3 regions of the Enterococcus gallinarum genome follow, and region 1 is predicted to be linked to each of the others. Evidence: predicted binding sites of a transcription regulator. Region 1 holds the regulator's gene; each other region holds the start of a gene.
The links. Region 1 encodes LexA, which represses DNA repair genes until DNA is damaged. Its sites were predicted from a motif close to CNAACANNTGTTNG; they were not measured.
Positions count from the first base shown of each region.

Region 2: dinB (DNA polymerase IV) is a predicted target of LexA. The motif match lies at 4,527-4,540, and genes of this name have one in related genera.
Region 3: uvrB (excinuclease ABC subunit UvrB) is a predicted target of LexA. The motif match lies at 8,023-8,036, and genes of this name have one in related genera.

Region 1 is NZ_CP050816.1:2,130,562-2,140,735, forward strand. Features, by position in the region: gene HED61_RS10580 (DUF456 domain-containing protein) at 109-678, shown strand; gene rnz (ribonuclease Z) at 743-1,699, shown strand; gene HED61_RS10590 (SDR family NAD(P)-dependent oxidoreductase) at 1,683-2,471, shown strand; gene HED61_RS10595 (LapA family protein) at 2,484-2,909, shown strand; gene recJ (single-stranded-DNA-specific exonuclease RecJ) at 3,193-5,493, shown strand; gene HED61_RS10605 (adenine phosphoribosyltransferase) at 5,505-6,017, shown strand; gene HED61_RS10610 (hypothetical protein) at 6,089-6,301, opposite strand; gene lexA (transcriptional repressor LexA) at 6,422-7,051, opposite strand; gene HED61_RS10620 (DUF896 family protein) at 7,180-7,419, shown strand; gene tkt (transketolase) at 7,520-9,517, shown strand; gene HED61_RS10630 (glucosaminidase domain-containing protein) at 9,708-10,174, shown strand, end outside.
Region 2 is NZ_CP050816.1:1,826,053-1,836,226, forward strand. Features, by position in the region: gene HED61_RS09005 (PSP1 domain-containing protein) at 1-459, shown strand, start outside; gene HED61_RS09010 (DNA replication initiation control protein YabA) at 479-826, shown strand; gene rsmI (16S rRNA (cytidine(1402)-2'-O)-methyltransferase) at 878-1,735, shown strand; gene HED61_RS09020 (MazG-like family protein) at 1,850-2,149, shown strand; gene HED61_RS09025 (GNAT family N-acetyltransferase) at 2,205-2,660, shown strand; gene HED61_RS09030 (ammonium transporter) at 2,819-4,036, shown strand; gene HED61_RS09035 (P-II family nitrogen regulator) at 4,051-4,389, shown strand; gene dinB (DNA polymerase IV) at 4,571-5,686, shown strand; gene HED61_RS09045 (DNA alkylation repair protein) at 5,705-6,370, shown strand; gene nrdG (anaerobic ribonucleoside-triphosphate reductase activating protein) at 6,606-7,202, opposite strand; gene nrdD (anaerobic ribonucleoside-triphosphate reductase) at 7,392-9,593, opposite strand; gene HED61_RS09060 (ABC transporter ATP-binding protein) at 9,891-10,174, shown strand, end outside.
Region 3 is NZ_CP050816.1:2,369,142-2,379,315, forward strand. Features, by position in the region: gene rapZ (RNase adapter RapZ) at 1-740, opposite strand, end outside; gene HED61_RS11730 (amino acid racemase) at 854-1,558, opposite strand; gene HED61_RS11735 (carboxylate--amine ligase) at 1,562-2,815, opposite strand; gene uvrA (excinuclease ABC subunit UvrA) at 3,115-5,931, opposite strand; gene uvrB (excinuclease ABC subunit UvrB) at 5,946-7,937, opposite strand; gene HED61_RS11750 (amino acid ABC transporter substrate-binding protein/permease) at 8,211-10,174, shown strand, end outside.

The sequences.
Region 1 (10,174 bases):
ATCTTTATAAAAAAGCGGAGTTATGAGATGACTTCGTTTTTTTATTTGTTTTCTTTTTCAAATAGACAAGATACTGGTAAAATAAAGAAAAGAAAGGGAGCGAAAATTATGGCAAAACGTGTGATTGTAATGAATTTCAACGCAAACTCGGAAGCATTCCAAGCATTTTCTGAAGTAAAACGCATGCATATGGAACGAAAAATCAAAGGAGAACAAATGGCTGTGATCACTCATACAGAATCCGGTGCGCACCAGTTCAAGATCGAAGATTTTCTAGACTTTACCGGTAATAACAAAGCATCGACTGGTGGAATGATTGGGATGCTAGTAGGAATTCTGGGAGGACCATTAGGAATCATGTTAGGCTGGTTCGGCGGTAGTATGATTGGCGCGACACGAGACGCCAAAGAAATCCAAAATGCACAATTGCTGTTTGAACATGTCAGCACCCAAATTGGGGTAGGCGACACTGGCTTATTGTTGATTGCAGATGAGGAAGACAATCGTCCACTAAATCAGTTGATCATGAATCAATTAGGTGGGGAAATTACTCGCTTTGACTATGATGAAGTAGAAGCAGAAATTGAAACGGCTAAAAAAGTCGAAGAAAAAACGAAAGCACAAGCGCAAGAAGATTGGAAAAAGTCTCATTCCCAATCTGAAGAAGAACAGGAATAAACTATAAATTGCATCTGACCTTCGTTTCCGCTAAAATTGGGGGAAGATGAAAGGAAAGAAGTATATGGAATTAGAATTTTTAGGTACCGGTGCAGGCGTACCAGCGAAACATCGGAATGTAACAAGCACAGCACTGCGGTTACTTGATGAACGCAATGCTGTTTGGTTGTTTGACTGTGGTGAAGGCACACAAATGCAGATTTTGCATTCTACGATTCGCCCACGGAAAATCGAAAAGATATTCATTACTCACTTACATGGAGATCATATTTATGGATTGCCTGGATTGATCAGCAGTCGCTCCTTTCAAGGGGGCGCTTCACCGTTAGAGATTTATGGGCCCATAGGTATTGAAGAATTTGTGCGGACCGTGTTAAGAATTTCTCAAACAAAATTGAGCTACCCGTTAGTTTTTCATGAGATCACAAAAGAAGGCATTCTCTTCAAGGACAAACAGTTTACCGTTTCTTGCCGTCGGTTGGATCACGGAATTGAAAGCTTTGGGTATCGAGTCGAAGAAGCGAGTCACCAAGGAGAGCTTCAGGTAGAAGCTTTGACTGCATTAGGAATCAAACCGGGTCCAGTTTTTGGTCGACTGAAAAAAGGCGAAATCGTCACGTTGGAAGATGGACGACAAATCAACGGAGGCGACTATGTAGGTGAAGCGAAAAAGGGACGTACCGTCACGATTTTAGGAGATACTCGCCTTTGTGCCAATTCGATCTTATTGGCTGAAAATGCAGATGTACTGGTTCACGAAAGTACCTTCAATAAAGATGAAGCTAAAATGGCTCGCGCCTATTTTCATTCTACAACGGTGCAGGCGGCTGAAGTAGCCAAACAAGCACAGGTAAAACGATTGCTTTTGACGCACATTAGTGCACGCTATGTTGGGAAAGATATTACAAATCTGGCAAATGAAGCAAAAGCTGTATTTCCTAATACGGTGATCGTGAAAGACTTCGATGTCATCGATGTCCCATTTGCAGAAAAAGGAGATCAAGATGTTGTTAGAAAATAAAGTAATTGTCGTAACTGGCGGATCTGCTGGCTTAGGGGAACAAATCTGTTATGAAGCAGCGCGTCGCGGTGCGATCGTGGTGATTTGTGCCCGTAGAAGTCAGTTGATCAACAAAGTCAAAGAACATTGTATGACATTAAGTGGCAAACCAGCTTATGCCTTTCAATTGGATATTGCAGACCCTGAAAGTGTCGAAAATGTCATTGCTTCGATTCGTGAAAAGGTCGGAAAAGTGGACATTCTTGTCAACAATGCTGGTTTTGGTATTTTTCAAGAATTTACAGAAATGAAACCAGAAACGATCCGCAATATGTTTGAAGTGAACGTATTAGGGATGATGGTCTTAACACAGCAAATTGCTTTAGAAATGGTCGATCAGCGCTCTGGTCATATCATCAATGTGGCATCGATGGCTGGGAAAATTGCTACACCAAAAACTGCAGTGTATTCGGCAACCAAATTTGCTGTATTAGGTTTTTCAAATGCGTTGCGTTTGGAGTTGAAACCTTTCGGCATCCATGTGACAACTGTCAATCCGGGGCCTATCGAAACAGCCTTCTTTGACCAAGCAGATCCTAGTGGCAATTATTTAGCTTCTTTAGGGACATTTGTTCTTGAACCAACAAAACTGGCAAAGACCATCGTTAAAGCGATGATTCATCCAAAACGAGAGATCAATCGCCCACAAGTGATGGGAGTAGCTGCAAAATTCTACACACTATTCCCAGCTATTGGGGACTACTTGGCTGGAAGTCTATTCAATAAAAAATAGGAGTTGTTTTTGATGAAAAATCAATGGCGAGTAATCGTAGGTATTTTGTTGGTTTTAGTGATCGTCCTTTTTGCGGTCGCCAATAATATGACTGTTCCAATCAATTTTGGCTTTACTAGCATCAAAGCGCCTCTGATCTTGATTATCATTGGGGCGGCTTTGTTGGGGGCACTGATTATCTTACTAGTGTCAACTAGTACGATGTTCCAACAAAAGAAAGAATTAAAAAGATTACGGAAAGAATTGGCTGACTTTCAACAAAATAATGAAGAAAAACTGCAAGAACAGCGTGAGGTATTAGAACGGGAATATGCAAACAAGCAAGCAGACCTCGCCTTGAGGGAACAACAAATTGCTGAAGCAGAAGCAAAAACTGCGGCAGTTGTGCCTGGTGAACCACCAATTATAGAAAATCGTCAAGATACGTTTCCAGAGTAATGGTAAGCTTGCACTCTTGTTCTTCAAAAGAGGGTTTTGGGACTCCAACCAGAACGGTAAATCTCTGAAGTGAGGCGCAAGATTGGCTCACCACTCTTTTGCAACAAATGAGCGAAATAATAACGACATCCTTCGATGGTCTTTCGATAAACGACCGAAGGATGTCGTTTTTATTGTACTAGAAATAGGACAGAAAAAGGAGAGAAGCTGGTAGTGCTTTTTTGGTCAACGCTTTTCTTTTCTCCAAAATATTTGCTATAATTACCAAGTTAGGAGTGATTGTGTGAAACGCGCGAACTTTCATTGGCTGAGACCACAAAAAAGTGAATTATCAGCTGATTTCGAGGAAATGATCCAAGCAAGAGGTTTGTCACCATTAATAGGTCAATTATTATGGCAGCGGAATATTCGAACAGCAGCAGACTTGCAAAGTTTTTTAGAACCGGATTTGCAGGGACTTCATGATCCATTTTTGTTTTATGATATGGAAAAAGCCGTCGATAGAATTCAGACAGCGATCATGAATGAAGAGCGTATTCTGATTTATGGAGACTACGATGCTGATGGTATTACGAGCACGACTGTCTTAAAAGAAGCGCTGGAATTATTGGGTGCGGATGTTGAATTTTATCTGCCCAATCGCTTTACCGATGGCTACGGGCCCAATCTTTCCGTTTATCAAGATAAAATCGCAGCTGGTGTGCAATTGATTATAACTGTTGATAATGGTGTATCTGGTCATGAGGCATTGGCTTATGCCAAAGAAGCACAGGTAGATGTTATCGTTACAGATCACCATGAGTTGCCACCAGAATTACCCGATGCGTATGCCATCATTCATCCTCGTCATCCATTAGGAAATTATCCTTTTCCAGATTTGGCGGGGGTCGGAGTCGCATTCAAAGTCGCTACTGCGTTATTAGAAGAAGTGCCAGTCGAATTATTAGATCTCGTGGCAATTGGTACGATCGCCGACATGGTGTCGCTCACTGGTGAGAATCGCATTCTGGTCACTAACGGATTAAAAATGATCCAGCAAACCGAACGTGCGGGGCTCTCGGCACTGATCGAAGTGAGTGGTCTGAAGAAACGGGCAATCAATGAAACGGATATTGGTTTTGCCATCGGACCTCGTTTGAATGCGATTGGACGCTTGGAAGATGCCAATCCTGCGGTAACACTTATGTCGACATTTGATCCAGAAGAAGCCCAATCGTTAGCCAACCAATTAGATACGATCAATCTTCAAAGAAAGCAATATGTGGAAACGATTTTGAAAGAAGCTCAGAACATGCTTTCCGATTCAAATCAAGTCCATTTGATTGTGGGAGATGATTGGCATGAAGGTGTCTTAGGGATCGTTGCTGGACAATTGATGCAACAGACTGGCAGGCCGGTCCTTGTTTTAACCAAAAAAAGCAACGGTATTGCTAAAGGTTCTGGGCGCAGCGTTGCATCATTAAATCTATTTGACATGCTCTCTGGAATGCGTGAAATGTTTACCAGCTTTGGTGGACACCACGCGGCAGTAGGGCTCAGTGTGCCTATTGATCACCTTTCGATGCTCCAAGAACGTATGAATCAATACGTGGTCGATAATCGAATCGACCTTTCTAGCGGGATTCCGTTACCGATTGATGAAGAATTGTCTTTAGCAGAAATTACGACAAATTTTATCGAGTCGCTGAAAATTTTAGCTCCCTTTGGTACAGACAACCCAATCCCAAAGTTTTTGATTACGAATATTTCTGCTGATAATGGCCGACAAATTGGTACAGAGAATCAGCATTTAAAAGTCAGTCTTACAGATGGAGAAAATGGTCAATTAGACGTGATCGGTTTTGGTTTTGGATCACAGCTAGTAGAATTTGAGAGTGAAGGATTGGCCGTTGTGGGGCAATTATCTGTCAATGAATGGAACGGCAAGAAGAAACCACAGCTGATGTTGGAAGATTTTGAAGTCAGCGGCATACAGCTGTTCGACTTGCGTTCAAAGAAAAATCGGCAAGGGTTGATCCTTGATGCCCAAACATTAGGGATTGCTTTTTCGGATAAATTGCCTTCAGAGATAGAACGATTTTGTCCGAACGTTCATGTTTATCAAACGTTAGACGATTTGACAGCTTTTTTTGGTTCAGGAAATTATACGCAACTCGCTTTTCTAGACTGTCCTAGCGAGAAAGAGCTTTTGAGAAAAATCATTCAAGAAATACCTGTCAATCGTATCTATTTGATTTTAGTATCCACAGAGGATGCTTATCTGGATGGTGTCGGGACTAGAGAACAATACGGCCGTTTGTTTCAACTGATCAATCAGCAGAATGGGATTGATATTCGCTATAAACTGCCAATGGTAGCTAACTACTTGCAAATTCCAGAAAAATTATTAATTTTTATGATTCAAGTGTTTTTTGATTTGAAATTTGTTACAATAAAAGATGGCGTTTTGAAAAAAGTCCCTGATCCAGAGAATAAGCCGCTTACTGAGAGTGTGTTGTATCAACAGCGACTTGCAAAAATCAAAACAGAAGAAGACTTACTAATGAGTGATTTATCAACGATTCGCAAATGGTTGATATCTTAGGAGGAAAAAACATGAATTTAAAAGACTATATTGCCAGCATTCCGGATTATCCGCAAGAAGGAATTGTCTTTCGCGACATCTCTCCATTGATGGCTGATGGAGAAGCTTATCGTTATGCAACACAGCAAATCGTCGAGTACGCTCAGGAAAAAGGGATCGACATGGTGGTTGGACCTGAAGCTCGTGGGTTTATTGTTGGTTGTCCCGTGGCGTATCAACTGGGTGTTGGTTTTGCGCCAGTACGTAAAAAAGGCAAGCTACCTCGAAAAACGATTGAAGCAACATACCAGAAAGAATATGGCGTGGATATTTTGACGTTACACGAAGATGCGATTAAACCTGGCCAACGGGTATTGATTTGTGATGATTTACTTGCAACCGGCGGCACGATTAAAGCAACGATCGAACTTGTGGAAAAATTAGGCGGCATCGTAGTTGGCTGTGCTTTTCTGATCGAGTTGATGGACTTGCAAGGCAGAGACAAAATCACTGGATACGAAATTAAAACATTGATGGAATATTAATCGAAAAAAGCCAGATCAATTTTGATCTGGCTTTTTTTTGTTTGTTTGGCAGCAACACCGAAATAATCGACCTACTGTTCGTAATGATAAAAATCATGGTCGTGATAATAAGTTTGGTTTCTCTTTCGTTCTGCTTGGCGGAATTTCTTTTCATCCCATAGCATGAACCACAGCATCATCAAAGGGCAAAAAATCAGAACTGCACTGAGTACGCCAAAATAACCAATAATGATCCCTGTTAACAACACCCACAAAATAAAACCAAATCGACGAACTGCTTTCATTATTTTCACTCCTTATAAAAATGCGAACTTATGTTTGTAAAACTATTATACGAATGTTTGTTCGGTTTGTAAAGAGGAAATAAAAAAAATCTTCGAAGGATCGAAGATTTAAGGAATCGATTAAAGTAAGTGACGGTAGAGACCAACGACTAAGCCTAAAATCGTTACATCTGGCAAGATGATAGGTTCTAGGTAATCGTTTTCCGGTTGCAAACGGATGTGATCCTGTTCTTTGAAAAATCTCTTACAGGTGGCTTCATCTTCATCCGTCATTGCAATGACAATGTCCCCGTTTTGAGCACTTTGCTGTTTGCGAACGATGACTTGATCACCGTCTAAGATTCCAGCGTTGATCATACTTTCACCGCGAATCGTCAACATGAACAAACTGCCGGTGCTATTTGCTAAATCAGGCGGTATCGGGAAAAAATCGGAGGCGTCTTCTACAGCTAAGATCGGTTCACCAGCCGTAACGACTCCTAGCATTGGGATCGAGTTTGGCTGCACATCGATTTTTTCTAATCCGGAGGAAGTCAATTCAATCGCTCTTGGTTTTGTTGGGTCGCGTAAAATCAAGCCTTTTTTTTCAAGCCTGGATAAATGTCCGTGGACGGTAGAAGTAGAGGATAGCTGAACGGCTTCGCCAATTTCGCGAACAGTCGGCGGATAGCCTTTTTCAGTGACTCGTGTATGAATAAACTTAAGAATCTCGATTTGTCGATTTTCTGTTCGTTTTGCCAAAACTGACACCTTCTTTCATTTGATAGTCTTAGTGTACCATAGGAGAAACGACAATTCAAACAAATGTTCGCTTTTTGTTGCTATTGTTTTTTTGTCAGGTTTTGTATAAGATAAAGTAGTGAAAAGGAGGTGTCGAAATGTTATCCAAAGAAAAATTAGCCCGCATTAATGAGCTAGCCAAAAAGAAAAAAGTGCAAGGTCTATCTGCTGATGAAACGATCGAACAGCAAAAGCTTCGCGAAGAATATTTACAAGCTTTTCGTGGAGGAATGCGACACCACATTGAAGGAATGAAAATCGTCGATCCTGAAGGACAAGATGTCACTCCAGACAAATTAAAAGAAATTCAAAAGAAAAAAGGATTGCATGGCAGATAAAGATGAATTCCTTTTCATTCCTATTGAAATCCTGAAAGAAATCCCGTATAATATGAGATGTAATAAAGGTAAAAAAAACCTAAATTAGGAGGAATTACCATTGTTTGATAAAATCGATCAATTAGGTGTCAACACCCTTCGTACATTGAGTATCGAAGCCGTACAAAAAGCAAATTCAGGTCATCCCGGTCTGCCAATGGGGGCAGCGCCAATGGCGTATGCCTTGTGGACCAAGCATTTGAAAGTTAATCCGACCACTTCTAGAAACTGGATCGACCGCGACCGGTTCGTCTTGTCTGCTGGACATGGTTCTGCTTTGCTTTACAGCTTACTGCATGTTTCAGGGTATCAAGTAACCACGGAAGACTTGAAAAATTTCCGTCAGTGGGGCAGCCGCACACCAGGACACCCAGAAGTTGGGCATACGGATGGTGTGGAAGCAACGACTGGTCCATTAGGACAAGGAATCGCAATGGCCGTCGGGATGGCGATGGCGGAAGAACATCTAGCGGCGACATACAACCGGGATGAATACAATGTGATCGACCACTATACGTATGCATTATGTGGCGACGGCGACTTGATGGAAGGTGTGTCTCAAGAGGCAGCTTCAATGGCTGGTCATATGAAGCTGGACAAATTGATCGTTTTATATGATTCCAATGATATCTCATTAGATGGCCCTACTTCAAAAGCATTCACAGAAAACGTTGGTGCCCGTTTTGAAGCTTACGGTTGGCAACATTTGTTGGTCAAAGACGGCAATGACTTAGAGGCAATCTCACAAGCCATTGAAGCAGCTAAAGCTGAAACAGAGAAACCGACATTGATTGAAATCAAAACAGTCATCGGTTACGGTGCCCCAAATCAAGGAACCTCTGCTGTCCATGGTGCTCCATTAGGTGCGGAAGGTATTTCAGCCGCTAAAGCAATCTATGGCTGGGAGTATCCTGAATTCACCGTGCCGGAAGAAGTAGCGGCTCGTTTCAAAGAAACGATGATCGATGAAGGCCAAAAAGCCGAAGCGGAGTGGAACGAGAAATTCGCTGCTTACAAAGCGGCTTATCCAGAATTAGCTGCACAGTTCGAACAAGCAGTGGCTGGCGAACTACCAGCAGATTGGGATGCAGAACTGCCAACTTATGAAGTAGGCAGCTCACAAGCGAGTCGTGTTTCCAGTAAAGAAATGATCCAAGCCCTTTCAAAAGCTATCCCAAGCCTATGGGGAGGATCGGCCGATCTATCCGGATCCAATAATACGATGGTCGCAGCGGAAAAAGATTTTGAACCTGGTCAATATGAAGGCCGCAACATTTGGTTCGGTGTGCGGGAGTTTGCGATGGCCGCAGCCATGAACGGGATCCAACTTCATGGCGGTACACGCGTGTATGGCGGGACATTCTTCGTCTTTGTTGATTACTTGCGTCCAGCAGTTCGCTTGTCGGCTCTCCAACATGCGCCAGTCATCTATGTTCTGACCCATGATTCTGTGGCTGTTGGTGAAGACGGACCGACCCACGAACCAATCGAACAATTGGCGAGTGTACGCTGCATGCCAAACGTGCAAGTGATCCGACCAGCAGATGGCAACGAAACTCGGGCAGCTTGGAAGATCGCCTTGCAAACGACGAATAAACCAACGGTCTTAGTGTTGAGCCGTCAAAACCTGCCAGTGTTAGCAGGGACGCTAAGTGGTGTCGAAGAAAACGTGGCTAAAGGTGGCTATGTCCTTTCAAAACAAACCGGTGAGACACCAGAAGGCATCTTGATCGCTACTGGTTCAGAAGTGAATCTAGCGGTAGAAGCGCAAGCCAAACTAGCAGAAGCTGGAGTGGATGTGTCTGTCGTATCGCTGCCAAGCTTTGATTTGTTTGAAGCACAGTCGGAAGAGTACAAGGAGAGTGTCTTGCCGAAAGCCGTGAAAAAACGGGTTGCCATCGAAGCAGCTTCCCCATTTGGTTGGGATCGTTACCTAGGCTGCAAAGGCAAAGTCATCGCCATTGATCATTTTGGCGCTTCTGCTCCAGGAAACAAAGTATTGGAAGAGTTCGGCTTTACAGTCGAAAATGTGGTTGCCACTTTCCAATCGATCAAATAAGCGTAAGAAACAAGCGAAATCGCAGCTGATTTCGCTTGTTTTTTTTAAAGTCTTTTCGTTTTTAGGTAGAACAAGATGTTTTTGCGAAAAGACTTTTAAAAAACTATTGAGTTGCTTAAGTTGCACAGAAAAAATTTTTTCCGTATAATGTCTATATTGTTGAATAGTATTGGGACGATGGAGGAAAAGAATGAAAAATTATCAAACCCGCAGTGAAAGACATATCCGCCAACAAAAAGCAGTGATGCCACGACCAAGTAAACGAGCAGTGGTTTCTTTTATTGGGGCTGGATTAGCATTGTCACCAGCGGTGGTCACGCTACTTCCGGAACAGGTCCAAGCAAGTGAATATCAGGCCACTAGTCAAGGAATCGCTAGTTTTATCGAACAGATTGGTTGGTCAGCACAAGACGTTGCGGCCAATAATGATCTTTATGCATCGGTGATGATCGCGCAAGCCATTTTGGAAAGTGGCTATGGCTCATCTACATTATCCAATGCGCCTTACTACAATCTTTTTGGGGTCAAAGGATCATATAACGGGCAATCTGTCTATTTGCCTACAGATGAGTATATCAATGGACAATGGGTCGTAATGAATGAACCATTCCGCCAATATAATTCCTACTGGGAGTCTTTTCAAGATCACGCCAACGT
Region 2 (10,174 bases), 300 kb from region 1:
CTGTATTATTTTACAGCGGATGGTCGAGTTGATTTCCGCGAACTAGTCAAAGATTTGGCGAGTCATTTTCATACAAGGATCGAGTTGCGACAAATCGGTGTACGAGATGAAGCAAAGGCGATCGGCGGAATTGGTCCATGCGGCCGCAAGCTCTGCTGTTCGACGTTCTTAGGCGATTTTATCCCTGTCTCGATCAAGATGGCCAAAGATCAAGGGCTGTCTTTGAATCCGACGAAAATTTCCGGGTTGTGTGGTCGTTTGATGTGCTGTTTGAAGTATGAGAATGATGAATATGAACAAGCAAAACGAGAATTACCGGATCGCGGCAAAGAAGTTGAGACTCCGGATGGAAAAGGAAAAGTAGTCGGTCTGGATTTATTGCAGCGCATTATCAAAGTCCGCTTGTACGATCGACAAACGCCCATAGACTATGAATATGAAGAACTAGTGACAAAATAAGTAGGTGACCATAATGAGCATGGACAAGCGATCGATTTATGATGGATTGAATCAGTTAGAAAATGAACTGCAAAATTCGTTGAATAACTTAGCAGAAATGAAACAGTCTTTGCAAGAAATCGTTGAAAAAAATACGACGCTAGAATTAGAAAATCAACGTTTACGGGAACATATCCGTGAATTGAATCAAGTGGCCGAAGCGCCCGCAGAATCGGTCAAACAAGAATTGTCCAAATCGCGAATGAATTTGGAAAAGATATACGAAGAAGGATTCCATGTTTGTTATGACTTATATGGATCTAGAAGAGAACATGATGAACCGTGTGCTTTTTGTCTTGAAGTGATCTATCGAGAAAGCGGACGATAATAGGAAATGACCAGCGCAGGTTGCTGGTCTTTTTTTGAAAGTAGGGAAAGTATGCAGAAACAACAAAGCTATAAACAATCGAATGGAACGCTTTATTTAGTGCCGACACCAATCGGAAATTTGGAAGACATGACCGTTCGTTGTGTCAAAATTTTAGGGGAAGCCGATTTGATTGCCAGCGAAGATACTAGGAATACCCAAAAATTGTTGAACCATTTTGAAATAACGACACCGCAACGAAGTTTGCATGAACACAATTTCAAGGAACGTGTGCCGCAACTCATCGATCAATTGCTAGCTGGAAAAATAATTGCACAATGTAGTGACGCAGGGATGCCATCGATCAGTGACCCTGGTCATGAATTAGTCAAAGCGTGCATTGCAGCTGATATTCCAGTGATTGCCTTGCCTGGTCCTACAGCAGGATTGACTGCTTTGATCGCTTCTGGTTTGTCTCCGCAGCCCAATCTTTTTTATGGCTTCTTACCTCGAAAAAAGAAAGAGCAAAAAGAAGCATTGGCTGAGCTGGCGAACCAGCCGGCTACGATGATCTTTTATGAATCACCTTACCGCTTGGCAGCGACGATCGAAAATATGATTACTGTTTTTGGTGCAGAACGTTCTGCAGTCATCTGTCGAGAGTTGACAAAAATCCACGAGGAATACTTGCGAGGTTCTTTAAAGGAACTGTTGGACTATCTAGGGGAAAATACAGTCAAAGGAGAGTGCTGCCTTTTGGTTGAGGGATCGACGGACTCTGTCGAAATCGTTTATGACGGAAGCCTTAAAGAGCAAGTAACAGCTCTGATGGAGACCGGGATGTCTTCTAAGGAGGCTATCAAGGAAGTGGCGAAACGCAATCAAGTAAAAAAACAAACGGTCTATCATGCCTATCACTTAGACGCTTAACCGATGCCTGTGCATCGGTTTTTTTGAATAATGAGTTTCATTTTTAGTGGCATGGATGATTGAGTGAAACCGTCACAAAAGGACATGATATACTAGTTTAAAAAGGAGAAAAAGATGAACATACGAGACATGCAAAAAGCGATCTATCAAAACAAAATCGATCATCAATTTAATGTCACCAATATTGAAAAGGAATTTTTGTCATTATATGGTGAAGTGGCTGAAGCTTTTGATGCTTATCGCAAAAAACAAAATGTGGGGGAAGAATTGGCAGATGTAGCCATCTACCTTCTCGGTTTAGCGGAGATCTTATCGATTGATCTAGACGGAGAGATTCAGAAAAAAATGAAAATCAACCAAGCCCGCCGCTATACCAGTTATGGCAATGGGTATGCAAAACGAATCGATGAATGATGGTTCGTCATTCGATTGAACTGACAATGAATTGTTAAAGGAAGTGGGAAACGAAATGACAACCAACTTAAGCATGCGTGAGCTAACAGAAAAAGATTTAAAGGAAGCTGTTGAAATGTATATTGCAGTCTTTTCAGCGGAGCCATGGAATGATCAACTGACCGTTCCTCAAATTACAGAATATGTGTCATCCATGATGGCGATGAATACTTATATTGGCTATTTTCTAACGGACTCATTGACCAATGAAAAGATAGGGTACTCGTTAGGCTTTATTAAGCCGTGGTACCAAGGAAAAGAATATGTCATCGATACCTTTTTAATTGCTGGCAAGCATCAAGGGAAAGGTTTCGGCTCTGCTTTTTTAGAAATGATCAAAGAAGAGTTGGTCAAAAAAGGCATTCCCACGATACTATTAGATACAGAAGAAAAGATGCCAGCTGCCGATTTTTATAAAAAGAATGGCTTTAAGCCTTTGACGGATAATGTGACTTTTTATGCGTCGTTTTGATCGCCATTACCCAAGAAAGCCATCAGTCAAATTGCGAATGTTAGATTTCATAACATATAAAGTGAGCTTTTTTCAGAATAATTGCAAAAATTTAAAAAAACACTAGCGATCTCCTGAATATGATGGTAGGATATCTAACATAAAAGGGAGTGATTGGAATGGGAACAGGCAATAGTGGGTTTATTTTGGTTTGCAGTGGGATGGTTTTTTTAATGACTCCTGCGCTAGCTTTTTTTTATGGTGGATTGGAAAGGCGAAAAAATATCTTGAATACAATGATGATGGTGATTTGCACCATGGGACTAGCTTCAGTTCTGTGGGTGGCGGCTGGGTATTCGCTTTCTTTCAGTGGTACCGGTGCCTTTATCGGCAACATCGATAAGTTATTTTTCCAGCAAGTTTCCATGACGGACGGAGAAGGGATTCCTGAAGGATTGTTTGCGGCTTTTCAAATGATGTTTGCACTAATCACAACAGCGATCATTACCGGATCAGTCGTAGGACGAATGCGTTTTTCAGCTGTTTTCTTATTTATTGGCTGCTGGCTGTTTTTGGTTTACTTTCCGATGGCCCATATGGTTTGGGGTGGCGGCTTCTTAGATGCTATCGGTTCGATTGATTTTGCAGGAGGCAACGTTGTCCATATTAGTTCAGGAATCAGCGGTCTCGTGCTAGCATTAGTCGTGGGTAAGAGACGCGAGTTTCATCAAACGGAGTATCGTCCCCATAATATTCCATTTGTCGTATTAGGTGCAGGGTTGCTATGGTTTGGCTGGTTTGGCTTCAATGCTGGATCAGCATTAGCTGCTGACGGGATCGCCATTCAAGCGTTGTTAACGACCAATACGGCAGCCGCAGCTGCGATGCTCTCCTGGATGTTGATTGAAAAAGTTCTATTAGGGAAGCCAACCATTGTCGGAGCTTGTACCGGAGCTGTCGTGGGTCTGGTAGCAATTACTCCTGGCGCAGGTTTTGTTTCCCTTTGGTCATCCTTTGTGATCGGTGCATTAGTGAGTCCGTTTTGTTATTACTTTATTTCGGTCATCAAGCATCGCTTAGGTCTGGATGACGCTTTGGATGCTTTTGGTTGTCATGGGATTGGCGGAATCTTTGGTGGAATCATGACGGGGATTTTCGCTGATCCTGCTGTCAATCATCAAACTGGGTTGCTCTATGGTGGAACAGAATTGTTCATTGCGCAGATCATTAGTATCGTATTTACGATTCTTTTTGCCGGGGGCATATCCTTTCTATTGATCCATGTGATCAAACGCGTGCTACCGATTCGGGTCACAGAACAAGAAGAAGCTATTGGAATGGATCGCAGTGAACATGATGAAACAGCTTATCCAACGTTCATGGGGCTGGATTCATAGATGGAGGAATGCAGATGAAAAAAGTAGAAGCGATTATTCGACAAGAAAAATTAGAAGAATTAAAGGCAGCTCTTGATCAAATAGATATGGCTGGAATGACGGTGAGTCAAGTATTGGGCTGTGGTAATCAAAAAGGGGTCAAAGAATTTGTTCGGGGACAAGCAGTGATTACGACACTTTTGCCTAAAGTAAAGGCGAGTTTTGTTGTTGCAGATGAAGAGGTTGAAGCAATCATTGAACTGATTTTGTCTATCTGCCATACAGGTGAAGTAGGTGATGGTAAAATTTTTATTTACCCAATCGAAGAAGCAGTACGAATCCGAACCAATGAACGAGGCCCATCGGCGCTGTAAGTCTAGACGTTTTTAACGAAGCGAACCAAATTTGAAGTCTTAAATCATAACAGGAAGCAAAAAGAATTTCTGTCTTTTTTACAGGGATTCTTTTTGTTTGCAACAATCGCCGATGCTTAGAATGAGCCTCTTGATAGGGAACTTCTGTTCGTTTATAATAGAGGAGAATGGAGTGGTGAAGATGGCTGAGTTGCGTTTTCCGTTAAAAAACGATACGTCTCGGAAAATCATCCATATCGATATGGATGCCTTTTTTGCATCAGTAGAAGAAAGAGACAATCCTGAATTGGCTAAGCATCCCTTAGTGATTGCCCGCCACCCAAGTGATACTGGGGGTAGAGGTGTCGTCACGACTGCCAATTATAAAGCACGTCAGTATGGGATCCATTCTGCAATGAGTGCGCAAAAAGCCTTTGAATTGTGTCCTCATGCCGTCTTTATACCTGGCAACCATCAGAAATACCGCGAAATTTCTCAGCAAGTCCGAGAGATCTTTGGGCGCTATACCGATGTGATTGAACCGGTTTCTATCGATGAGGCTTATCTGGATGTGACCGTCAACAAGATCAACTGTCCTTCAGCGATCAAAATTGCTCGCATGATCCAGCAAGACATTTGGCAGACGACCCAGCTTACTTGTTCAGCAGGTGTCAGCTACAATAAGTTTTTAGCCAAATTATCTTCGGATTTTCACAAACCCCGGGGGTTGACGGTAGTGATGCCGGAAGATGCCGTGGTCTTTTTAAAAAAATTACCGATTGACAAATTTCATGGTATCGGTAAGAAGACAGTGCCGAGAATGCATGAATTAGGGATTTATAAAGGATCTGACCTTTATGAGTGGAGCGAAATGGCATTGATCCAAGAATTTGGAAAAATGGGCTACTCATTATACCGGAAAGTTCGAGGAATCCATGATTCTCCGGTCAGTGTGACGAGAGAACGCAAATCAGTCGGAAAAGAACATACGTATGGCAATGCGTTAACCACAGAAGATCAAGTCATCAGTCAGCTAAGAAACCTGGCAGAAGAAGTAGAAAGATCATTGAAACGTACGCAAAAACACGGAAAGACTGTGGTGTTGAAAGTGCGTTATGCCGATTACTCCACCATCACAAAACGGGTCACGTTGCCAGAGTATATGCACAAGAAAGAAGCTATTTTTTCACAAGCTAGTTTGATTTGGGAGGAGATTCTAGGAATCGAAAAAGGGATCCGCTTATTGGGGATCACAGTTACGAATCTTGATCCATTAGCTTATGAAAATATCGTATTGCCTTTGTGGGAAACAGAATAAAATATATGGAGGCGCATAATGACGACAAACAGTCAATGGAAAGCGTTACTAGAGGAATTCATGGCGCAAGAAAATCCAGCACGAAAAGTTCAAATGCGGGCGTACATGCGGAACCAATTTGACTTTTTAGGGATTCCGTCACCTGTACGCAAACAAATACAAAGACCTTATTTTGCTGCAATGAAAAAGGCCGCCATCGATTGGGCATTTGTTGAAACCTGTTGGCAACTACCTTATCGTGAAATGCAATATGTAGCTATCGACTATCTGGTAACGATGCAGTCGGTCCTCCAACCAGACGAACTGGAGAAAATAAGTGAATTAGTCCTTCAAAAGTCTTGGTGGGATACTGTTGATGGCTTGAATAAAGTTGTTGGTGGGCTGACTATGACCTACCCGGAATTGAGCCAAAAGATGCTTGCTTGGAGCAAAGCAGAAAATTTATGGCTCCGGCGCATCGCCATTGACCACCAACTGCTTAGAAAAGAAAAAACCGATCGCGAGCTTTTAGAGACGATCCTTTTAAATAATTTAGGTAGCGATGAATTCTTTATCAATAAAGCGATTGGCTGGAGTTTGCGCGATTATGCTAAAACAAACCCTGAGTGGGTGCAGGCTTTTCTGTTAACGCACAAAGATCAGTTAGCTCCGTTAAGTATCAAAGAAGCAAGCAAACATTTGTAATGATGGTGTGTTTTATGATCAAAATAAAAGGGACTGTGCCATAAGTCTCCTACAAGTAATACTATCCGAACATTAATTATTATTGCTCCTGCGGTGCAGGGACTCCTCGTCGCAAAAGTCAGAGGAATCTATCCAGCAACAGACTATTATTCGGTTTAACTTGTTGGATGATGACTTATGTCACAGTCCCTTTTATCTTTTGTATCAGTTTGAAAACTGAAGTTTATTCAAGTCGTCAAATACTCTTTTTGATTTGTTCATAGCTTTTTTCTGCGTCTTTGCATTTGTCCCAAATCACCGCTTCGCCTAGTGCTAGGGATTTAGGAACATCAATGATCCGTTGATTGCTGCTACCGCGAAATTGCAGATTCAAGTTGCGTTTGCTCAATTCGAAACGGCCATCAACTAGGATATCGATGCGAGACAGCAACTCAAGCTTATCTTCTGTTTCCAACAGTAGTTCCTCGAAGGTGTAACCAGACCAGCTCCAAATATCTTTGCCATGACCGAACTCGGAACGGACTCTGTTTACCACTTGCAGACATACTTCAGTATTCAAAAAAGGTTCGCCGCCCAATAGTGTTAGTCCCTGAACATAATCGTGCCGCAAATCTTCAATGATCTGTTCTTCGAGTTCTGCTGTGAATGGGGTGCCATAGCGGAAATTTTGGACTGCTTTATTGAAACAGCCTTCGCAAGCAAATAAACAACCACTGACATACAGGCTATTGCGGATACCTTCGCCGTCAACAAAGTTGAAGGCTTTATAATCTGCAATATGATTTTGACTATACTCTTTTGCTTGCCATTCTTTGGGGCGAGGATTTCTCATGTGCAAAACTTCTTTCTAACTATTCGATTATTCGATAAAAATGTCCTTCGCGACTGTAGCAAAAACCATTAGAAAGCACAAATGCGCGAGCAATTCCAGCACTCGTTTTCTGCGGACTCCTGACCAACAGTTGTCAGTTAGAAAGAAGCAGAATTTGCTTACGCTTTAGTCGCGTAGGGGACACTTGTTTCAGTCATTATTTTTCATATGTTTGACACGAGCGGAAATTTCTTTGTGACGACCGTGAACCATTGGTCGAGCTTGAGGATTTCCTAGGTAACCGCATGTTCGTTTGACGACGTCACAACTCTTTGGATCGTGATTGCCACATTGTGGACATTCGAAGCCGCGTTCAGTTGGATTGAAATCACCTTCATATCCGCATTCATAACAATGATCGATCGGAGTGTTGGTTCCTAGATAAGCGACACGATCATACGCATAATTCCAAACTGCTTCAAGAGCTTTGGGATTTTGTTGCAGAACTGGGTATTCACAATAATGAATAAAGCCGCCCGAACAATACTTTGGATAGTCTTTTTCAAAATCCAACTTTTCAAATGGCGTTGGATTTTTGCGGACATCATAGTGGAAGCTATTTGTGTAATATTCTTTATCTGTGATGTCTTCAACGATGCCGAATTTTTCTGTATCTAAACGACAGAAGCGATCGGTCAAGCTTTCGCTTGGTGTGGAATAGACGCTAAAATGATAGCCGTATTCATCGCCCCAAGCATCTGCATGGGCTTTTAACTCTTTCACGATGGCTAACGTGAATTCTTTTGCTTCAGGATCATTTTCCCACTCACCACCAAAGAAAGCAGCAGCTGCTTCATACAATCCAATATACCCTAAGGAAACAGTAGCACGTTTATTTTTGAACAACTCGTTGACACTGTCTTTGCGATCGAGGCGTTTGCCGAATGCGCCATACATGTATAGGATTGGTGCATTTGCCGGACTCGCTTCTTTGCAACGTTCTACTCGGTAAACAAGCGCATCTTTGACGATTTGCAGACGCTGCTCCAGAAGAGACCAGAATTTGTCGCGATCTCCGTTAGCTTCTAGGGCAATGCGGGGAATATTCAATGTTACGACCCCGAGGTTCATCCGTCCTACATTGACTTCTTCGCCATGTTCATCTTTCCAGCCTTGCAAGAAAGAACGGCAGCCCATCGGTACTTTGAAACTACCCGTCAATTCAATCAACTTGTCATAATTCAAGACATCTGGATACATCCGTTTCGTTGCGCATTCCAGAGCCAATTCTTTGATGTCGTAGTTTGGATCTGTGGGTTCCAGATTTACGCCGCGTTTGATACTGAAAATCAGCTTCGGAAAGATTGCTGTCCGTTTTTCGCTGCCAAGTCCGTTGATCCGGATCTGTAAGATTGCACGTTGGATTTCTCGCTCAAACCAGTTTGTTCCCAGACCAAAGCCTAAGGAAGTGAAAGGTGTCTGTCCATTTGAAGTAAACAAAGTATTGATCTCATATTCCAAACTTTGCATCGCATCGTAAATGTCTTTTCTTGTCTTGTTCTTCGCGTAAGCTTCTTGGCGATCCTCGCCGTCGATCCATTCACGCGCATCTTGCAAGTGTTTTTGATAGTTCAATTCAGCAAAAGGTGCAAGTAATTCATCCGTCCGGTCTGCAGAACAACCGCCATATTGACTAGATGCCACATTGGCAATGATTTGAGAGATCTGAGCTGTCGCCGTTTGAATCGATTTTGGTGATTCGACTTCTGCGTTTCCGATTTTGAAACCATTGTTCAGCATGCCTTTGAAATCGATTAGACAGCAGTTAGTCATCGGAGTATAAGGATGATAATCTAAATCATGATAATGGATATCACCTTTTTGATGGGCGTTCGCCACATGAGGGGGCAGCATTTTCAAGCCGATGGATTTCCCTACGATCCCTGCAGTCAAGTCTCTTTGAGTATTGAAGACATTGCTGTCTTTATTGGCATTTTCGTTGACCACTGTTTGATCTTTATTCATTAATTTATTGATCGTAAAGTTGATATCCGTCGCTTTGCTGCGTTCAAAATCGCGACGTGTCCGATAGTTGATATACTCTTCGGCCAATGCATATTCATTTTTTGCTAATAAAATATGCTCAACGATGTTTTGGATTTCATAAATTTTAACGTTTTTGGTAAACCGTTCGGCGATCTCATGATCGATTCCTTCTACGATTTCTAAAATCCGTTCATGATCGAGGGGAGATAGTTCTCCTTTAACTTTTCTTTGGGCTTTTACTAATGCATCGTAAATTTTTTGGTCATCGAAATCTACTAAGCGACCATCACGTTTCACGATCTTCAATTGGGTTAATTGAGGATGGCTACCCCCGCTTTGTTCAGTATTTCTCTTTAAGTCCATCATTACTATCACTCCTTATCTTCTCCAATATCATAAAACAAAATATGGTTTTCGGCAACTATATATAGTGGCTTTTATTCGCTAAATAATTCATTATGCACAATATGTAGTGTATATTCAAAAGCGGTTTTCAATAAAAACTTGATGATAACAAGGACTTGCATGTTTCACGTTTCACAAAATGAATAAAAATTGTAAAAAATTTTTATGTGTAAAAACGAAGCAGGGGCGATAGAGAAGAAAATATGCTACCATAAAGAAAATATGAAGAAAAGTAGAAATAGATCAAGGAGAATTTGCATGAAAAAAATGATCGATGTGAAGCACCTGACAAAAACCTATGGAACCCGCTTCAATCAAACCAAAGTCCTAGACAATCTTTCTTTTTCCGTTGATCAAGGGGAATTTGTGGGGATCATGGGACCAAGTGGTGCTGGAAAGACGACACTGATGAATATCCTTTCCTCCATCTTACGTCCGAGTCTAGGTTCTGTTGCAATCGGAGGACAAGAAATCACCCGCTTGTCAGAAAATGAGCTAAGCGATTTTCGCCGAAAAGAAATCGGCTTTATTTTTCAAGATTT
Region 3 (10,174 bases), 240 kb from region 1:
CTTTTTCCTTCTTTGATATACCCAGGCATTATAGTTTCAAGCAATGTCTCAAATTGCTGATAAAACTCTTCAGTTTCTGGAAAAGACATGACATAGTCATATACGGTTTCATCTTTTCCCGTTAGCGGACGCAATTCGGGTATATAATGTGGGTTTGGTAAGAATCGCACGTCCATCACGATATCCGCATCGATAGGCAATCCGTATTTGAAGCCAAAGGAAACAACTTCCACCCGAAATCCATGTTCATGGGAAGAACGAAATTCTTGATTGATCTTTTCTCGCAGCTGTCTTGGTGTTAAAGTTGTCGTGTCGATCACGATATTCGCTTTTGTCTTCAAGTCTTCCAAGATCGCACGCTCTTTACGGATCCCTTCCGTTATTAAGCCGTCCATCGCAAGGGGATGGGCTCTGCGTGTCTCTTTATAACGAGAAACCAACTCATTGTCTGTAGCATCTAAGAACAATATTTTTGTATCGATGAATCGAGTATTCTCGATATCGATCAGCATGCTTTGGATTTCTTCAAAAAAGGAACGCGAACGCAAATCAACGACCAATGCAATTTTGGTCACTTTCCCTGACTCTTTGATCAATTCCCAGAATTTAGGAATTAAACTCGGCGGCATGTTGTCAATACAAAAATAGCCCATGTCCTCAAAACTTTGAATAGCAACGGTTTTTCCTGCTCCACTCATACCAGTGATGATCACTAGTTCTAAATTATCTACTTCTGTCATCGTAAAACTCCTTCCTCACTCATTAACAGTATATCATGCCGGGCGTATCATTTAAACACTACCGCACAAAAAAAGCATCAACATGAGAGTTGACTCCCATGTCAATGCCTCGCTCAATTTCGATAAGTTAACGCTTTTTCAATTGTTCGATCGACTAAAATCGATTGCGCATCGACTACCGGATAAGGATTATTTTCCGTGAATTCTTCCATCAATGAAAGTTCGGTACAGCCTAGGACAGCTTTCTCACAACCAATTTTATGCGTTACTTCTTCTAAGATCTCAAAATAAAGATCTTGGTCTAATGTATCAGATTCTTTGATCCGATCATAAATCAATGTATTTACTTTTTGTTGTAATTGCGGCTCAGGCAAGTAGACATCAAAGCCACAAGCACGTAACTCGGCTTCATAAATCCCAGCCTTGATACTACCTTCTGTTCCTAAAAAGGCCACTTTCCCGGTAACACCTTCTTTTTGCAAAGATTTAGCAGCTTCCCGCGGCATGTGAAGCAGCGGAATCGGTGTGGCTTCTTGCAACTGATCAAAGAAATAATGCGCAGTATTGCATGTCAGTACAATAAAATTTGGCTGTAATAAGTTCTGTTTAGCGATGTCATCAAGCAAATAAGGAACAGGATCTTCTAAATCGTTGTTCAAGATATACGCAGTGCGATCTGGCACTGTCGCATGATTGAATAACACATAGTTCAAATAATCTTGGTCTTTATGAGCAACGGTTCGACGGTTCAAGATTCGTACAAAACTTTCAGTCGCCATCGTTCCCATTCCACCTAAGATACTAAAGAAGTTTTCCATAGACTAGCCTTCTTTCGAATGGAAATGCAGTTTAAATCGTTTGTTGTAAAGATAGAACATTCTTTTTAGTAGAATCCAACGTTTGATGGAGAGATCTTTGTCATAAAAAACGGTAGTCCCCCAGCGATTTTCGGCTAGCAGCTTTTTAGCCCGTTCTTTTTCTTCATTTTCATTGGCATAATCCAAAAAGATGTTTTTCGGTACACCCAACCAAAGCTTCGCTGTTGGAGCATCTGCTTTCCCATAAACAGTTTCTTGGAAAGGCACATCAAATACTAAGTCTTCTGTCAGAAATTTAGCAAGATTCAATCCACTTAATGTGATGAAAAAGCTACTTCTCCCCTGACGAAGATTGATTTCAAATAATTTGTATTGCCCATCTCGGCTATCATATTTCAAATCAAAATTGGCAAAGCCAACATATTGAATTTGTTTTAAGAACGTCGAAATCATTTGATAGATTTGTTGGTTTTCATCCGGCAGAATAACCACGTAATTGCCGACTGCTCCAGGAGTTGGATCTTCTAAAAGTGGATGACCCAATGCCATCACTCGTACATTATGGTCTTTGTCAACATAGGCATTCAGCACACGCATATTGCTGTCATCCCCTGGAATAAAATCTTGCACGATCATCTCGTAATTATAGCCAGCTTGATAAATCCGCTCAACAATCTTATCGAACTCGGCACGATCTTCAATAATAAAGGCTTTCTTCCGTCCTTCGAAATCAACAGATAACCAAGCGACACTATTTGCCGGTTTTAATGCCACGGGAAACTCAAATGGCAGTTCTTGAGTAAAGCGGCCATCCTCTAATAGATCTGGTGTCAAAATAAAAGTTTTTGGATAAGGTAAGCCAAACTCTTCACACACTTCATAGAAACTCACTTTATTGATCAATCGTTTCAACAAAGAATAATCATTCGCAATAAATGTGTAATATGACGCTAAATCTGCTTTATGTTTCGCTAACAATTCAGCATAACCATCCCCGCAAGGAATCAACAAATAAGTCATAGAGGGATCGTTATAAGTGGTTTTTGCCAAATCAATCAATGTATCTAAAAAACCAGGATCATGATCAAATCCTGCTACTTGATTGACCTTGACGATTTTGCTATAGCGGGTGGGGGCAAGCTGTGTCCCAGCATAAGCAATTGACTGGATGTCATATGCTTCGTGAAAGGCTCTTGCCATACCATAGACATTCATATCGCTTCCTAACAAAATAGGAACGAATTTTTCCGGATTCATAAAACCACTCTCTCTTTTGCATATATAAATTTAGATTTTTACCTATTTACTTTGTTACAACAGACCTATAATACCATAAAGAAAAAAGCAATCAAAGTATGTACCTCTGATTGCCTTCCTCTTCTTTGAACGGATAGAACTTATAGGTCGTTTATTCTGTTACGAATAGACATTTACCTATTGCTATTTTAACAAATAAACGGTGCATTACAAGAGTTATTTGAGAATTTGCAGAATTATTACAGTAAATATTAAATTTTGCTAAAATCCCCTTTATCTCCGCCTTTATCCTACCTCTCTCATAAGACTTTCTTGAGGTATTTTCCGGTATAGCTTTCAGGAACTGCTGCTATCTCTTCAGGTGTACCAGTTGCAAGGATCGTTCCTCCGCCCTCGCCGCCTTCTGGACCTAAATCAATCACATGATCTGCTGATTTGATCACATCAAGATTATGCTCGATCACTAGAACTGTATTCCCTGCATCAACAAAACGCTCCAAGACTTTCAATAAACGAGCAATATCATCCGTATGCAAACCAGTTGTAGGTTCATCTAATATATAGAAGCTTTTTCCATGAGAATTTTTGTGGAGTTCACTGGCAAGTTTCATTCGCTGTGCTTCCCCACCTGACAAAGTGGTTGCCGGTTGCCCCATCGTGACATACCCTAGACCTACATCAACGATCGTTTGTAATTTTCGATGGATCTTAGGAATATGTTTGAAGAATTCGACAGCATCTTCGACCGTCATCTCAAGGATCTCTGCTATATTCTTCCCTTTGTAATGCACTTCGAGGGTTTCTGAATTGTATCGTTTGCCGTGGCAAACCTCACAAGGAACATAGACATCCGGCAAGAAATGCATCTCGATCTTGATGATCCCATCTCCTTTACACGCCTCACAGCGACCGCCGCGGACATTAAAGCTGAAGCGACCTTTTTTATAACCGCGGACTTTGGCTTCATTGGTTTTTGCAAACAAATCACGAATGTCGTCAAAAACACTTGTATAAGTTGCCGGATTACTTCGAGGGGTTCGCCCGATGGGACTTTGGTCAATGTCGATTAGCTTTTCGATTGCTTCATATCCGGTTAGTTTCTTATATTTTCCCGGTTTGTTCGAATTGCGGTTGATTTTTTGTGCTAAAGCTTTTTTCAAAATTTCATTCACTAATGTTGATTTTCCCGAACCAGATACCCCAGTCACAGCAATAAACTTTCCAAGAGGGAAATCAACGCTGACATTTTTCAAGTTGTTCTCAGCTGCGCCAGTCAAGCGAATGGACTGTCCATTTCCTGCTCGACGTTCTGCCGGCGTTGGAATCTCCCGTTTTCCTGAAAGATATTGTCCAGTCAGCGAATGTTCATTAGCCGCAACTTCCTCTGGGGTCCCTGCTGCAACGATCTCGCCGCCAGCATGTCCAGCTCCCGGACCTACATCAATCAAATAATCGGCAGAACGCATGGTGTCTTCATCATGTTCGACCACAATCAATGTATTGCCAAGATCTCTCATTTTACGCAATGAATCCAATAAGCGGTCATTGTCTCTCTGATGAAGACCGATCGAAGGTTCATCCAAGATATAAAGCACACCAGAAAGATTGGAACCAATTTGTGTCGCTAAGCGAATACGTTGAGCTTCGCCCCCGGACAAAGTGCCAGAAGCCCGACTTAAAGTCAAATAATCCAATCCCACATTGCGCAAAAAGCTTAACCGGTCATCCACTTCTTTGACGATCGGTTTTGCGATCATCTTTTCTTGTTCAGAGAGCGTTAATTTTTCGACAAATGATAAGGCGTTGTTAATTGCCATCTCACTAAGTTCACCAATATGCTTGCCATTCACTTTGACGGATAATGCTTGCGGGTTTAGCCGGTAGCCATGACAGGTTTTACAGGTCAATTCTGTCATGTACAGACGCATTTGTTCCCGGGTGAAATCACTATTGGTTTCATGATAGCGACGTTTGATATTAGGAAGAATTCCTTCAAAGGGTACTTCAACGTCCCGTACACCGCCAAAATCATTTTCATAATGAAAATGGAACATTTCGCCATTGGAACCATTCAAAATAATTGCTTGGTGTTCTTCTGGCAATTCTTCAAAAGGCGTGTCCATGTCAATATTGAATTCCAAGCAAGCTTGTTCCAGCATTTGTGGATAATATTGTGAACTGATGGGATTCCAAGGAACGATCGCACCTTCACGCAACGTTTTGCTAGTATCAGGAATCACTAGATCAGTATCAACTTCTAATTTTACCCCTAATCCATCACAATCCGGACAAGCCCCAAAAGGTGCATTGAAAGAAAACAAACGTGGTTCTAACTCGCCTACTGTGAATCCGCAATAAGGACAAGAATAGTGTTCACTAAACAACATTTCTTCTTGACCAATCACATCTACTACAGCGTAGCCATCTGCCAAACGTAATGCGGCTTCAAAAGAATCAAACAATCGCGAACGAATGCCCTCTTTGACAACGATCCGGTCAATCACGATGGCGATGTCGTGTTTTTTATTTTTTTCCAGTTCAGGCGCTTCAGAAACATCATAGATTTCACCGTCTACTCGAATCCTCACATACCCTTCTCGTTGAATCATTTCAAAAACTTTTTTGTGCTGGCCTTTCTTTTGATAAACGATCGGTGCCAACAACTGGATCTTTGTCCGATCTGGCAATGCCAGTACTTCGTCGACCATTTGTTCCACTGATTGACTAGTGATCTCAATATGATCATTCGGGCAGATCGGGTGTCCAATACGGGCGTACAGCAAACGCAGATAGTCATTGATCTCGGTCACCGTACCGACCGTTGAGCGAGGATTCTTACTCGTCGTTTTCTGATCAATGGAGATCGCTGGACTCAGTCCATCGATACTATCCACATCTGGCTTATCCATTTGTCCTAGAAATTGTCGTGCATATGCAGACAAGCTTTCCACATACCGCCGCTGTCCTTCTGCATAAAGGGTATCAAACGCCAAAGAGCTCTTTCCTGAACCAGACAAACCGGTCACAACAACCAGTTTATCTCTAGGAATCGTCACATCAATGTTCTTTAAATTGTGTGCGCGAGCGCCATGGATTACGATTTTATCATTTGCCATTCTCTTGTCTCCTTTTACTCAGCTGCTTTCAATTCCAAGATCGTGTCTCGTAAAGTAGCTGCAGTTTCAAAGTCTAATGCTTTTGCGGCATCTTTCATTTCTTTTTCCAGTTTCAATAAGAGAGTTGCTTTCTCTTCACGAGTCATGTCTTCATACGAAGTGGTTGTATAATCGCCTGACTCTTCCGCAACTTTCGTAATAGCGATCAAATCGCGAATTTCCTTAATGATCGTTTTTGGTTCGATGCCATGCTCTTTATTATACGCCTCTTGGATACTGCGGCGGCGACTTGTTTCATCAATCGCTCGCTGCATAGAGTCAGTCATTTTATCCGCATACATGATCACTTTACCATCAGAATTCCGAGCAGCTCGACCAATTGTTTGGACCAAAGAACGCTCACTACGCAAGAATCCTTCTTTATCCGCATCTAAGATCGCTACGAGAGAAACTTCAGGAACGTCGATCCCTTCTCGAAGCAGATTGATCCCGACTAATACATCAAATTCACCAAGCCGCAAATCGCGAATGATCTCTGTCCGCTCAAGTGTCTTGACGTCACTGTGAAGATATTTGACTTTGATTCCTAACTCTTTAAAATAATCGGTCAGATCCTCTGCCATTTTTTTCGTCAATGTGGTAACAAAGACCCGTTGATCTTTCTCTACCCGCTCATTGATTTCTCCTACAAGATCATCAATTTGCCCCATGATCGGGCGAACCTCTACTACTGGATCCAATAACCCTGTTGGACGAATGATCTGTTGGATAACGGTATCCGTTTGTTCATGCTCGTAAGGTCCCGGCGTTGCTGAGACATAAACGATCTGATTCACATGTTCTTCAAATTCTTCTAAACGTAACGGCCGGTTATCTAACGCAGACGGTAAACGAAAGCCATAATCCACCAGCATTTGTTTGCGGGCACGGTCGCCGTTGTACATCCCACGAATCTGGGGCATCGTTACGTGAGACTCGTCAATCACGATCAGGAAATCATCAGGAAAGAAGTCCAGCAACGTGTAAGGTGGTTCGCCTTCTTTGCGCCCATCCATGTGTCGTGAATAGTTTTCGATCCCGGATGTGTAGCCCATTTCCCGCAACATTTCGATATCATAATTGGTGCGTTGCTCTAAACGTTGTGCTTCCAATAATTTGTTCTCACTTCGAAGAACAGCTAATCGATCTTCGAGTTCTTTTTGTATCGAAGCGATAGCATGTTCCATATGGTCTTCGTTGGTCACAAAGTGAGTAGCTGGGAAAATAGAAACGTGTTCCGTTTCCCCTAAAATCTCCCCAGTCAACGCATCCACTTCTCGAATTCGATCGATCTCATCGCCAAAAAACTCGATGCGTAATGCCCGCTCGTCCCGCGATGCCGGAAAAATTTCTACCACATCTCCTCGAACACGAAAGCGTCCCCGTTGGAAATCGATATCATTGCGTTCAAATTGTATGTCGATCATTTCTTTCAGTAGTTGATCCCGCGGTTTTTCCATTCCTACTCGTAAAGAAACCACTTGCTTAGCATATTCGATTGGTGAACCCAAACCAAAAATACAAGAGACTGATGCAACCACGATCACATCGTTGCGTTCCAGTAATGAACTGGTCGCCGAATGCCGCAGCTTGTCGATCTCATCATTGATACTTGAATCTTTCTCAATGTAAGTATCACTGGAAGGTACATATGCTTCTGGTTGATAATAGTCATAATAGCTGACAAAATATTCTACTGCATTATTAGGAAAGAATTCCTTGAACTCACCGTATAATTGACCCGCCAATGTTTTGTTGTGTGCGATAATCAGTGTTGGCTTATTGACCTCTTTGATCAAGTTTGAAACAGTATAGGTTTTCCCTGTTCCAGTTGCCCCCAACAAAATCTGCGCCTTCTTGCCCCCAACGACGCCATCGACCAATTGATGGATGGCTTCTGGCTGATCTCCTGCCGGCTGATATTTTGAGATTAATTCAAATTCATGGGAAGTCGTTCTTTCGATCATCTTCATTCCCCCTGTATTTATATTTGCGAAGCGTCCGTGAAACAAAAAGAAAGCTGACGCTTTTCCATAGAATAGTATACCATAGCGAACATACTTTCGCCATCTTTTGTACTTTTTATTCTGCTAGTTTAACTTTACTTAAGATGTCAGTTTTTCTAACACCCAATGTCAGAAATAGCGCTGTTTTTTGCAAATATTGACCGAAAGACTTGTGTGTTTTTACAAAAATACCTATAATCTAAAAATACGTTAAAATCAAAAGGGGGAATTTTCTTGAAAAGAAAATATATGTTTTGTGCACTGTTTTCAGTGATTTTCTGCTTTTTCGCTTTTGCGAACAAGCCAGTCAGTGCAGCAGAAACAACGTATAAAATCGGAACAGACCTGACATTTGCTCCTTTCGAATTTCAAAACGAAAAAAATGAGTATGTAGGGATCGACATTGATCTGTTAAATGCTATTGCTGAAGATCAAGGCTTTGCTGTTGATTTGCGCCCATTAGGCTTTGATTCCTCGTTACAGGGCGTCCAATCCAATCAACTTGATGGGATGATCGCTGGGATGAGTATTACAGACGAACGGAAAGAAACCTTTGATTTTTCAGATCCTTACTTCGACAGTGGGATTCAGATGGCTGTCGCAAAAGACAACCAAGATATCAAAACTTACGCTGATTTGAAAGATAAAACAGTTGGCGCTAAAGTTGGTACCGAGAGTGCTCGTTTTCTAGAAACCAATCAAAAAAAATATGGCTACTCTATCAAAAACTATGATGATGCTAGCGGGCTTTATGGTGCCGTTCGCAATGGAACAGTTGTGGCCATCTTTGATGACTATCCAGTCTTAGGTTATGCGATTAGTAATGGTGAAGCTATGAAACTTGTGGGTGAGCCTGAAAAAGGGGCATCTTACGGGTTCGCAGTCAAAAAAGGCCAAAATCCTGAATTACTGGCTAAATTCAACGCTGGTCTAAAAGAGTTGAAATCCAGTGGTAAATACGACGAAATCATTGCTACTTATATTGCTTCATCAGAAAGCACTTCTGATGAAGCAAGTGAAATGGTTAAAGTTGAACCGAAAAAAGACGTCTATCGAATCTCAAGTGACTCTGCATTCGCACCTTTCGAGTTTCAAAATGAAGACAATGAATATGTCGGAATCGATGTTGATCTCTTAACTAGAGCGGCGGAAATGCAAGGATTCAACATTGAGTTTAATTTCATTGGTTTCTCAGGAGCGCTACAAGCGTTAGATGGGAATCAAGCGGATGGTATGATTGCTGGGATGAGTATCAATGATGAACGCAAAAAAGCGTATGACTTCTCAGACTCCTACTTTGAAAGTGGTATTCAAATTGCGGTCAAAGAAGGAAACGATAGTATCAAGTCTTATGAAGATTTAGAAGGAAAAACAGTTGGTGCTAAAGTTGGTACCGAGAGTGCAGACTTCTTGATTGAAAATGAAGACAAATACGGCTATACCATTAAGTATTATGACGCAGCTGATCAACTTTATGCTGCAGTCAGTGGCGGTCAGATCGACGCCATGATGGATGATTACCCAGTCATTGGCTACGCCATCAGTCAAGGACAAAAACTAAGTACGCCGATTGAAAAAGAAGTGGGCGGACAATATGGGTTTGCCGTCAAAAAAGGCCAAAATCCTGAATTGATCCAAATGTTCAATGAAGCGTTAAAAGAAATGAAACGAACTGGCGAATACGATGAAATCGTCGGCCGTTATATCAAAGACGGTTCGGCTACAGAAAAGAAAGCCGATGAATCAACAGTCGCTGGTTTAATCAAAAACAATTACAAAGTTTTGCTAAAAGGTTTATGGAATACCCTGCTGCTTGCATTGATCTCCTTTGCTTTAGCGTTGATCATTGGGATCATCTTGGGACTCTTCAGCGTGTCCCCAATCCGAGCTTTGCGTATCTTCGCCGGTATCTATGTCGATATTATTCGCGGGATACCAATGATGGTGTTAGCTTTCTTCATTTTCTTTGGCCTTTCGGATGCAATTGGGATTACAATCCCCGACTTTGCTGCAGGAGTCATCACTTTGACACTGAACGCTAGTGCGTATATCGCAGAGATCGTTCGCGGAGGGATCAAGGCTGTTCCTGTAGGCCAAATGGAAGCTTCCCGCAGTTTGGGATTGACCTATACCCGAACCATGCAAAAAATCATTTTGCCGCAAGCCATCAAGATCATGATCCCATCTTTCGTCAATCA